One region of the Janthinobacterium sp. UMAB-60 genome, then DNA from elsewhere that is predicted to be linked to it. Evidence: predicted binding sites of a transcription regulator. Region 1 holds the regulator's gene; the other holds the start of a gene.
What was found. Region 1 encodes HrcA, which represses chaperone genes, less so after heat shock. Its sites were predicted from a motif close to TTAGCACTCNNNNNNNNNGAGTGCTAA; they were not measured.
Positions count from the first base shown of each region.

Region 2: a site for HrcA is predicted at 2,141-2,167, ahead of groES (co-chaperone GroES). Genes of this name have one in related genera too.

Region 1 covers NZ_LT607482.1:131,571-137,234, forward strand. Annotated here, with positions in the region: gene K0F86_RS00580 (hypothetical protein) at 1-257, opposite strand, end outside; gene K0F86_RS00585 (HAD family hydrolase) at 502-1,227, shown strand; gene hrcA (heat-inducible transcriptional repressor HrcA) at 1,342-2,358, shown strand; gene fur (ferric iron uptake transcriptional regulator) at 2,410-2,841, opposite strand; gene K0F86_RS00600 (outer membrane protein assembly factor BamE) at 3,037-3,654, shown strand; gene dapB (4-hydroxy-tetrahydrodipicolinate reductase) at 3,674-4,483, shown strand; gene K0F86_RS00610 (barstar family protein) at 4,492-4,818, shown strand; gene K0F86_RS00615 (CaiB/BaiF CoA-transferase family protein) at 4,932-5,664, opposite strand, start outside.
Region 2 covers NZ_LT607499.1:78,272-83,935, forward strand. Annotated here, with positions in the region: gene groL (chaperonin GroEL) at 1-1,559, opposite strand, end outside; gene groES (co-chaperone GroES) at 1,610-1,900, opposite strand; gene K0F86_RS23880 (hypothetical protein) at 2,413-3,159, shown strand; gene K0F86_RS23885 (DUF904 domain-containing protein) at 3,289-3,579, shown strand; gene K0F86_RS23890 (cell division protein ZapA) at 3,579-3,890, shown strand; RNA gene ssrS (6S RNA) at 3,945-4,122, shown strand; gene K0F86_RS23900 (EVE domain-containing protein) at 4,223-4,687, shown strand; gene lgt (prolipoprotein diacylglyceryl transferase) at 4,695-5,519, opposite strand; gene K0F86_RS23910 (LysR family transcriptional regulator) at 5,599-5,664, opposite strand, start outside.

The DNA of each region.
Region 1 (5,664 bases):
GTGCACACGGCGCCCTTTGGCTGCTGCGCGATGCTGATATCGTAGCGCTCATCGGTCTTGAGCAGCTTGGTGAAAACAAAGGAGGCCTGGCCCGCAGGAACGGGCAAGCTTTCCCCATTGTTCAGGAGAATCAGGCCATCTTTTGCCAGACTGGACACTTGGCCACTCAGATACAGGTTGCCGCCGCTGCCGCCGCAGGCTGCCAGTGTGACGGCGCAAGCCGCCGCCAGCATCGAGCGCAGGTACAAATTTTTCATACATTCTCCAAAACGAATCAGGTTGGGTAGCGCAACGCGGACGCTGGCGCCGCATTGGAATGGCGCCTATTTTAGTCTATCTGGCAAGCCGAATGATCTTGCCTTGTATCACCCTGTAACAATTTTTCGCCGGGAAGCGCTGGCTCGGCCCCATTTCATGGGGGCGCAGCCAAGCCGACGGCGGCGATCAGTGCGACAATACATGCAGCTTGCGCATCGTGGCGCGGCATCCACCGTGAGTCCCATGTCCCTTGCTCCTGTCAAACCCGCCGTGCCTCCCAAGGCCATCCTGTTCGATCTCGACGATACCTTGTGGCCCATCGCGCCCGTGATTGCCGCCGCAGAAACCCTGCTGCACGACTGGCTGGCCACGCATGCGCCCAGAGTGGCGCAGCAGTTTTCCATCGAGCTGTTGCGCCAGCACCGTCTGGCCATGCTGAACGAACAACCGCATTTCCATGGCAACCTGATCGAGTTGCGCCGCGCCGGCCTGCTGGCCGCCTTCGAGGCCGTCGGCGAGGATGCCGCCCTGGTCGACGGCGCCATCGCGCAGTTCCTGGCCGCGCGCAACCGCGTCCAGCCGTATGACGACGTCTTGCCTGGCCTGGCCTGGATGCGCCAGCGCATGCTGGTCGGCTCCATCTCGAATGGCAATGCGGACCTTGAAATTATCGGCTTGGCGCAGCATTTCAAGGTATCGATCGCCGCCAGCGACTTTGGCGTGGCCAAGCCCGATGCCAGTATCTTCCTGGCTGCCTGCGCCGCGCTGGAAGTGGCCCCGCATGAAGCCGTATATGTGGGCGACGACCTGTATTTCGACGTGACGGGCGCGCAAGGCGCGGGCATGCGTGCCGTCTGGATGAACCGCAAGGGCAGCGACGCCCACCTGGCCGCCGGCGTGCAGCCCGACGCCATCTGCGCCAACTTTGATGAATTGCTGCTGTGGCTGCAGGGGCAACTGGAAGATTGATCGCCGCCGGACGGGCGAACGTGCATAATAGGCGCTGTTACTGTACGTTCTGCCGCTTTCGTTGCCGCTTGCCTAAAAAATACTTGCTAAAAATACTGGCTTAACTAAGACACCATGCAACTCGATACACGTGCCCAAACACTGCTGAAAGCCCTGGTCGAGCGATATATCGCCGACGGCCTGCCGGTCGGTTCGCGCGCCCTGTCGAAAATTTCCGGCCTCGACCTGTCGCCGGCCACGATCCGCAACATCATGGCCGATCTGGAAGAGCTCGGTTATGTGTCCAGTCCGCACACCTCGGCCGGACGCATCCCCACGCCGCGCGGCTACCGCATCTTTGTCGACACCTTGCTGACCGTCCGGCATCTGGACGAGCACATGGTGGAATCGCGCATGCGCCTGCAGACGCCGCAGCCGCAGAAAACCATCGCCAACGCGGCGCAGATGCTGTCGTCGCTGTCGCAGTTTGCCGGCGTCGTGCTCAGTCCGCGCCGCGAATCCGTGTTCCAGCAAATCGAATTCCTGCGCCTGTCCGAAAAGCGCATCCTGCTCGTCATCGTTGCCCCGGGCGGCGACGTGCAGAACCGTTTATTGCTGACGGAAGCCGACTATACGCCGGCGCAACTGGTGCAATCGGCCAATTACATCAACCAGAATTATGGCGGCCTGTCATTCGACGCCGTGCGCGTGCGCCTGCAGGGCGAACTGCGCCAGCTGCGCGACGACATGGGCAGCCTGATGCAGGCGGCCGTGGAAGCGGGCAGCGAAGCGATGGCTGACCATAGCGACGACATGGTCATTTCCGGCGAACGCAACTTGCTCAGCGTGAGCGATCTGTCATCGAATATGCATTCGCTGCGCCAGATGTTCGACATGTTCGAGCAAAAAACGGGCTTGATGCAGCTGCTCGACGTGTCGAGCAAGGCGACGGGCGTGCAGATTTTCATCGGCGGCGAATCGAACCTGGTGCCGATGGACGAAATGAGCGTGGTGACGGCGCCGTATGAAGTCAACGGCAAGATCGTGGGAACGTTGGGAGTGATCGGACCGACGCGCATGGCTTACGAGCGCGTCATTCCGATCGTCGATATCACGGCCAAACTGCTGTCAAGCGCGCTCAGCCATCATTGATGCTGCTCCATGCTGCGCCGGCCGGCCCCTTGCGGGAACGGCCGGCGTGGATCAGGCGGTTTTGTGCGGGCAAGCCGTCTTGATGCAGTTGCCGTAGATGGCCAAGGCGTGTTCGGCGATCTTGAAGCCGCGCTCTTCAGCCACTTTTTGCTGGCGGATTTCGATCTCTTCGTCGAAGAATTCTTCGACCCGGCCACAGTCGAGGCACACCAGATGGTCGTGGTGGGAACCTTCGTTGAGTTCGAAAATTGCCTTGCCGGTTTCAAAATGGTTGCGGTTGAGCAAGCCTGCCTGTTCAAACTGCGTCAGGACACGGTAGACAGTTGCCAAACCGACATCCATATTGTCGGCCAGCAGAATTTTATAGACGTCTTCCGCTGTCAGGTGGCGTACCGGGCTACTCTGGAAGATATCGAGTATCTTCAGGCGTGGCAGGGTGGCTTTCAGGCCGCTTGCCTTGAGATCACTAGGATTGTTACTCATGTTTGTTGCTCGTATGTGGGTCAGGTGCTTTATCATATAGCGTTTTGTCGGGGAGTGCCAAAATATGCATTTTTTGGCAGGCCGGTCACTCCTGGCGTTTTGTTCATCCAATTGAGGTCATTTATGCGCGTAACACCGGCTGTATTGCCATCTCTCTGGCACCGTATTTCATTTCGAGCACCAGTCGTGGCAGGCATGGTCTGTGTCGCGCTGGTCATGTCCGGCTGCGCCAGCCGCGGCATCCTTGGCGAAAAGCCGGCGGTGACGCTCAAGGAAGGCCAGGAAGTCGTTCCGGAAAAAGGTGCGCAGACCACCACGGTGACGCCGTTGCAAAAATTCATGTGGTTTTTCTCGCCGTATCGTCCTGACATTCAACAAGGCAACTTTGTCTCCGAAGAGATGCTGGCCCAGTTGAAAGTGGGCATGACGCGCGATCAGGTACGTTTCGTCCTCGGCACCTCGCTGTTGACCGATATTTTCCATGCCGACCGCTGGGATTATCCATTCCGCCTGGCACGGGGCAGTGGCGAAACCACCAGCAGCCGCGTCGTCGTGTTCTTTGACAAGGAAGGCAAAGTTGCGCGTTTCGAAGGCGGCAACTTGCCGACCGAGAAAGAATACATCGACCGCATCGCCGGTCCGTCGCCGTTCGCCAAGGTCGCCAAGGCCGACGTGCCTGCCGCCGCCGTGCCGTCGCCCGTGGCGCCGAGCGCCGTGCCCGTGCCGGCCGATGCCGCCCCCGCCATTCCTGTGAGCAAGCCTGACGTTGCACCTGCACCTGCACCTGCACCTGCCGCCGAGCCCACCAAATAAGTTGCTGTAAGAGAATAAAATGACTGAACTGAAAATTGCCATCGCTGGCGCCAGCGGCCGCATGGGCCATATCCTGATCGAAGCCGTCAGCAACGCGCCCGACGCCGTGCTGGCCGGTGCGCTCGACCGCGCTGGTTCGCCGTCCGTCGGCCAGGACGCCGCCGCCTTTCTGGGCAAGCCTGCCGGCGTGCTGATCGCATCCGATTTGGCCACCGGCCTGGCCGGCGCCGATTACCTGATCGACTTCACGCGCCCCGAAGGCACTTTGCAGCACCTGGCGTATTGCGCCGAGCATGGCATCAAGATGATCATCGGCACCACCGGCTTCGATGACGCGGGCAAGGCGGCCATTGCCGCCGCCGCCGAAAAGACGGCCATCATGTTCGCGCCGAACATGAGCGTGGGCGTGAATGTCACCATGAAGTTGCTGGAACTGGCCGCGAAAAGCCTGTCCGAAGGTTACGACATTGAGATCATCGAAGCGCATCACCGCCACAAGGTCGATGCGCCGTCGGGCACCGCCCTGCAAATGGGTGAAGTGGTGGCCGGCGCCCTGGGCCGCGACCTGAAGGAATGCGCCGTGTACGGCCGCGAAGGCGTGACGGGCGAACGCGATCCGTCGACCATCGGCTTTGCCACCATCCGCGGCGGCGATATCGTCGGCGACCATACGGTGCTGTTTGCCGGCATCGGCGAGCGCATCGAGATCAGCCACAAGTCGAGCAGCCGCGTCACCTACGCCCACGGCGCGCTGCGCGCCGCGCGTTTCCTGGCCGACAAGCCTACCGGCCTGTTCGACATGCAGGATGTGCTGTCGCTGAAGAACTGAGGAAGACCATGGCCACTGCCATCCTGAATGGAAAAGACATCACCGACGAAGCGAGCTTTCACGCGCAATGCGTGCCAGCCTTCGGTTTCCCCGCGTTCTACGGCAACAGCATGGATGCCTGGGTCGATTGCCTCAGCTATCTGCGCGATGACGAAAACATGACGCAGTTCCGTTTGAAACCGAACGAAGTGCTGGAAATCGTGGTGCAGGACGCTGACGCGATGAAGGCGCAAGTGCCTGATTTACTGGAAGAAATCACGTTCTGTATCGCCGGCATCAATGAGCGCTATGACGATTACGGTGAAAAACCGGCGTTGAAGCTGATACTCAAGTGAATAGAATCGTAGGTCGGATTAGGCCCTGCGGGCCGTAATCCGACAACATTGTTGGCTGTGCAAGTCGGATTACGCGCAAGCGCTAATCCGACCTACGTCCAGACGACCAACATTTACACCACCTTGCGCTCGCGCAAGCCGTCGATCTGGCCGCTATCGAGCCCCAGCCACTGCTGCAGCACCTCTTGCGTATGCTGCCCCAGCATTGGCGGCGGCAAGCGGTACTGCACGGGCGAGCCGGACAGGCGCACGGGATTGGCCACCAGCGCAACAGTCCCCGCCGTCGGATGCGGCATTTCCACTTTCAAGCCACGCGCCACCACTTGCGGGTCGGCAAACACCTGGTCGATGCGGTTGACGGGGCCGCATGGCACGGCTTGCGCCTCGAACGCGCTGATCCACTCGGCCGTCGTGCGCATGACCGTGGTCTGGCGCATCAACGGGATCAGGATCGCCCGGTGCGCCACGCGCTGCGGGTTGCTCATGAAACGTTCGTCCTGTGCCCATTCCGGGTGGCCGGCGACGGCGCAAAAGCGGGAAAATTGCCCATCGTTGCCGATCGCCAGAATCATGTCGCCATCGGCCGTGGGAAAGTCCTGGTACGGCACGATGTTCGGATGCGCATTGCCCATGCGTTGGGGCACTTTGCCGCCGCACAAGTAATTCGCCGCCTGGTTACCCAGCGCCGCCACTTGCACGTCGAGCAGGGCCAGGTCGATATGCTGGCCCAGGCCCGAGCGCTCGCGTTCGGCCAGCGCCGCCTGCACGGCGATGGTGGCGTACAGGCCCGTCATGATGTCCGTTTGCGCCACGCCCACTTTTTGCGGTCCGGCGCCCGGCTGGCCG
Region 2 (5,664 bases), on a different contig from region 1:
ACCATGCAGTCGGTTGTCAGCATCAGCGAAGCGATCGAAGCGGCGTTTTGCAGCGCCGAACGGGTCACTTTGGCTGGATCCAGGACGCCCATTTCCACCATGTCGCCATACGTGCCGTTGGCAGCGTTGTAGCCGTAGTTGCCCGTGCCAGCCAGTACGGCTGCCACGACGACCGAAGCTTCTTCGCCAGCGTTTTGCACGATCATGCGCAGTGGCTCTTCCATTGCGCGCAGGACGATCTTGATACCAGCGTCTTGATCAGGATTGTCGCCCTTGACCGTGATGTTGGCGCGTGCGCGCAGCAGGGCTACGCCGCCGCCTGGTACGATGCCTTCTTCCACGGCAGCGCGGGTCGCGTGCAGTGCATCTTCAACGCGGGCTTTTTTCTCTTTCATTTCGACTTCGGTGGCTGCGCCAACCTTGATCACGGCAACGCCGCCAGCCAGTTTGGCGACGCGCTCTTGCAGTTTTTCACGGTCGTAGTCCGAGGTCGCTTCTTCGATCTGTACACGCACTTGTTTCACGCGTGCTTCGATCGAGGCAGCTTCGCCGGCGCCATCGATGACGATGGTGTTTTCTTTGCCGACTTCGATGCGTTTCGCCTGGCCCAGTTCGGCCAGGGTCACTTTTTCCAGGGTCAGGCCGACTTCTTCAGCGATGACCTGGCCGCCCGTCAGGACAGCGATGTCTTCCAGCATGGCTTTGCGGCGGTCGCCGAAGCCAGGTGCTTTCACTGCGCACGTTTTCAGGATGCCGCGGATGTTGTTCACAACCAGGGTGGCCAGCGCTTCGCCTTCGATGTCTTCTGCGATGATCAGCAGTGGACGGCCAGCTTTGGCGACTTGTTCCAGTACCGGCAGCAGGTCACGGATGTTCGAGATTTTCTTGTCGCACAGCAGGACGAATGGGCTGTCCAGTACGGCAACTTGCTTCTCTGGGTTGTTGATGAAGTATGGCGACAGGTAGCCGCGGTCGAACTGCATACCTTCAACGATGTCCAGCTCGTCGTTCAGCGACTTGCCGTCTTCTACCGTGATCACGCCTTCTTTGCCGACTTTTTCCATCGCTTCAGCGATACGCTCGCCGATCGAGTAGTCCGAGTTCGCCGAGATCGCGCCAACCTGGGCGATTTCTTTGGTCGTGGTGCAAGGACGGGCGATTTTCGCCAGTTCTTCGACGGTCGCAGCAACTGCTTTGTCGATACCGCGCTTCAGGTCCATCGGGTTCATGCCGGCGGCAACGAACTTCATGCCTTCGCGTACGATGGCTTGGGCCAGCACGGTGGCGGTGGTGGTGCCGTCGCCGGCGTTGTCGCTGGTGCGGGAAGCAACTTCCTTGACCATTTGCGCGCCCATGTTCATGAGCTTGTCTTTGAGTTCAACTTCTTTCGCTACCGAAACACCATCCTTGGTGACGGTAGGGGCGCCGAACGAGCGCTCCAGTACGACGTTGCGGCCTTTCGGGCCCAGCGTTACTTTGACTGCGTTGGCGAGGATATTGACGCCTTCGACCATCTTGGCGCGCGCTGCGTCGCCGAATACTACTTCTTTAGCTGCCATGTTCAATTCTCCTGAGTTTCGGGATGTATCTGTCTACAACGTGGAAACAATTACTTGACGACGATCGCCATGATGTCTTCTTCGCGCATGACCAGCAGCTCATCGCCGTCAACTTTGACGGTTTGGCCGGCGTACTTGCCGAACAGGACGCGGTCGCCCACTTTGACATCCAGAGGACGGACTTTGCCGTCGTCGAGAATCTTGCCATTGCCTACGGCAAGGACTTCGCCTTGATCCGGTTTTTCAGCGGCTGCATCAGGAATGATGAGGCCGGACGCAGTTTTGGTTTCCTGGTCGAGGCGTTTGACGATGACGCGATCGTTCAATGGGCGCAGATTCATACAAAACTCCTTAAAGTTCAATGGATAAGTGTTGCTAAATGAATACATGTCCGGCACAGCGCCAGACGTGCTTTCAGTGACCGCCGTTGAAAGCAGCCCGCAACGGTCAAGCAAACCCCGGGTCATCTTGTTCTTGCCTGTCTGCGGCAGTGGTGCATCGCGGCGTCGCCCGCCGCGTAGCGTTCCCTGCAGTGGTCTGGCAAGTACCATCAGTCCTGAGGATTGCTACGAAAGAGTTTGTTAGCACTCTCTACTAACGAGTGCTAATTATAGGGACGGTGTGGTGCTAATTCAAGTAGCGCATAAAGATAGATGGTCTGCAGAGCCTGCATCTGCACTGGGTTTGCGCCAGCGCAAGTCGCGTTCCCGGGCGTCAGCAACAGCAGCGACTCTAGCATGCCGTACGAATGGGGGGCGTTCCTGTACGCGCAGGAAACAGAGTTTTACTATGGAATTTGATAAGATGATTGCAATTGCATATCAATATCGCCACTTGCTCCAGAAAGAACGCCATGCCATTTCCTGTTTCCCGTCCCGTGCTGCGCCTGCTGGGCGCTACCGTCGTCGGCCTTGCCTGCCTGGGCAATGTCGCCGCGCAAACGCCCACCATTGTCGACGAGATCACCGTGGCCACCCTCACGCCGCTGGAAAAGGACATGCTGCTCAATGACCTGTTCAACGACCTCAACAAGGATGACGACGACCAGCAAGCCCATGTGTGGGACAACGGCGCCGACAACGGCGTGCTGGTGAAAGTCGCGTATAACTTCAGCAACTCCGGCATGACGGAACACAGCCTGAAGGCGCACGTCTGTCGCGACCTGAAATTCGTCGTCACGGCGGCAGGCAAGTCGCAAGACCTGAGCCGCCGCACCTGTTCGCAGAACAGCGGCCGCTGGGATGTGCAGGGCAAGGACCCGGCCGCCGTCGTGTATCCGCCTTTCCTGTCCGACGTGACCATCGTCAAGCTCAATGCCAAGGAAAAACAAGCCTTGCTGACGGCCGCCGTGCGTACCTTGAAAGATGAAGAGGATGGCAAGACGCGCCAGTGGAGCAACAAGGGCCTGGGCAATGCGGCGCCGCTGGCAGTGCGCCTGACGCCCTCGCGGACGGACGCCAAACCTGGCAGCTACCGCCGTACTTGCCGCGACTTGACGATGGTGCTTGACGGCAAGGGCGGACAACAGACGCTGACGCGCCGCTCTTGCGAAAACCGCTATGGCGGACTCGATATCGAAGCCGATTACGTCGACGAGTAAAACGCGGTCATCGCGGCGCTGGCGGATGCGTGCAGATGGCGAAAAGCGCCAGAAAAAGCGTGTATTGTCCGCCAACTGCCCTGCATTGATGTAAATATGTGTGACAGCGGCGTGATTCGATTGACGCCCATGGAGCGTCCGCCCTATAGTGGCGGGATGATTTCCGAATTCAACGAATTATCCGACAAAATAGGCCTGCTGGCCGAAATGACCCATGCGCTGCGCCGTGAAAACGCGCAACTGCGCAAGGACAATGCCGCGCTGGCCGCCGAGAACGCCCTGTATGTACAACGCATGCGCGAGGCGCAGGAGCGGGTGGAAGCGTTGCTGGAAAAAATTCCCGAACTGGTGCAAGCTGGCCTGGAGCAAGCCGCTTCGGAAGCGGGCGCTTATATTGCCGAGAACGAGAAGGAAGCGTAATGCCGCGTGTCGATGTCAATATCATGGGCCAGTCCTACAGCATGGTGTGTCGCGACGGCGAAGAGCGCGCGCTGCGCGAAGCGGCGATCTATCTCGACAGCAAAATGAAAGCCATCCGCGACGCGGGCAAGGTCAAGGGCAACGACCGCATCGCCGTGCTGGCCGCACTGGGCGTGGCCGCGGAATTCCTCTCCGTGAAGTCGCCGCAAGGTCCGCTGTCGGAATTGACGATCCTCGAAGTGAAGCAGAAAATCTCGGCCATGCACACTGTGCTCGACAGCGCACTGACGCCCCAGGAAAACCTTTTTTAGGCGTGCACGCGACGATTTGTCTTTGCGATGCGCGAGCAAAGGAGTAAACTTGGGTCTACCCTGCGGTGTTCGCGATTGCCATATATTCCTTGAACCATTTATGCGCATCGGTTGCGAATTTTGTTTGATGGGAGTGAGCGTCGCTCGTTCGACGAACCCGAAATTGAACTAACGTGACCACCTTGAACCGTTTGGTTCGGGATGCCGGCATAGCGGCACAGGCGGGGCCTAATTTGCATTGCATTTGTAAGTACAACTAAGTACAACTGAAAACGGTTGCCGCATCCTGCGCAACCGTTTTTTTACGTCTGTCGCTTTCACACGGAGTCTGCATGAAACAATACTGGCTGATGAAATCCGAACCCGATGAAGTGAGCATCGACGACCTGATGGCGGCGCCCGATCACACCATGCCGTGGTTCGGCGTGCGCAACTACCAGGCGCGCAACTTCATGCGCGATGGCATGCGGCCGGGCGATGGCGTGCTGTTTTATCATTCGAGCTGCCCGCAGCCGGGCGTGGCGGGCGTGGCCGAAGTGGCCAGCGGCGCGTATCCCGATCACAGCCAGTTTGAAGAAGGTGGCAAGTATTTCGATGCCAAGGCCACGCCTGAACAGCCGCGCTGGATCAGTGTCGACGTGCGCGGCGTGAAGAAGACGGCGCTGCTGCCCCTGTCCGAGATGCGCCAGATGCCGGAACTGGAAGACATGCTGCTGTTGAAGAAGGGCAGCCGTTTGTCCATCACGCCGGTGACGCCGGCGCAATGGAAGGTGATTACAAGTAAGTTGCAGGCTTAACTGTTCATCAGGCTGCGCGCGCCTTGGTGGGCGGCGTGCCCATCACCTGGCTTTTATACGCCCACACCAGCAGCGCGATGGCGCCGACGATCATCGGCAGCGACAGCATCTGGCCCGACGTGATCGGCACGCCCAGCCAGACGACTTCCCAGTCCGGCGTGCGGAAGTATTCCGTGAAGAAGCGCGCGCAGCCGTACAACAGGGTGAACATGGCGCCCACGGCCATGCGCGGGCGCTGCTTGCGCGCATACAGCCACAGGATGATGAACACCAAAATACCGTCGATCAGCATCTGGTAGATCGGCGACGGATGCACGGGATACGGAATGCCTGGCCACTGCATGGCCCACGGCAGGGTGTCCGGCGCGATGCGGCCCGGCAGTTCGGCATTGATGAAGTTGCCCAGGCGGCCGGCCGCATAACCGAGCGGCACCAGCGGGGCGATGAAGTCGAGCACGTCGAACAGGTTGCGGCCCGCCTTGCGGCTCCACAGATACATGGCCAGGATGACGCCGAGGAAGCCGCCATGGAAGGACATGCCGCCATGCCAGACCATGAAGATCTCGAGCGGATTGTGCATGAAGTATTCGGGGCGGTAGAACAGCACTTCGCCCAGGCGCCCGCCGATCACCACGCCCAGCATGCCGTAGAACAGCATGTCATCGAGGTCTTCCTTCTTCCAGCCCAGCACGGCGATGTGCGGCTGCTTGATGCGCACTCTGCCCAGGATAATGAACAGGGCAAAGGCCAGCACATACATCAGGCCGTACCAGTGCACGGCGAGCGGGCCGATCTGGATGGCTATCGGGTCGGGCATCGGGTGTATCAGCATGGGGTTTCTTTCTTTGTTTAAAGCCAAGGTTGCGTAGTATGGGGGCGCTTGCGGGTTTTTGCCTTAGCGGCCACTTAATTTAATCGGCGGTCGCGCTGAGTTGCTTGCGCAGCAGCGCCAGGAAACCCTGCAGCACGGCGGACGG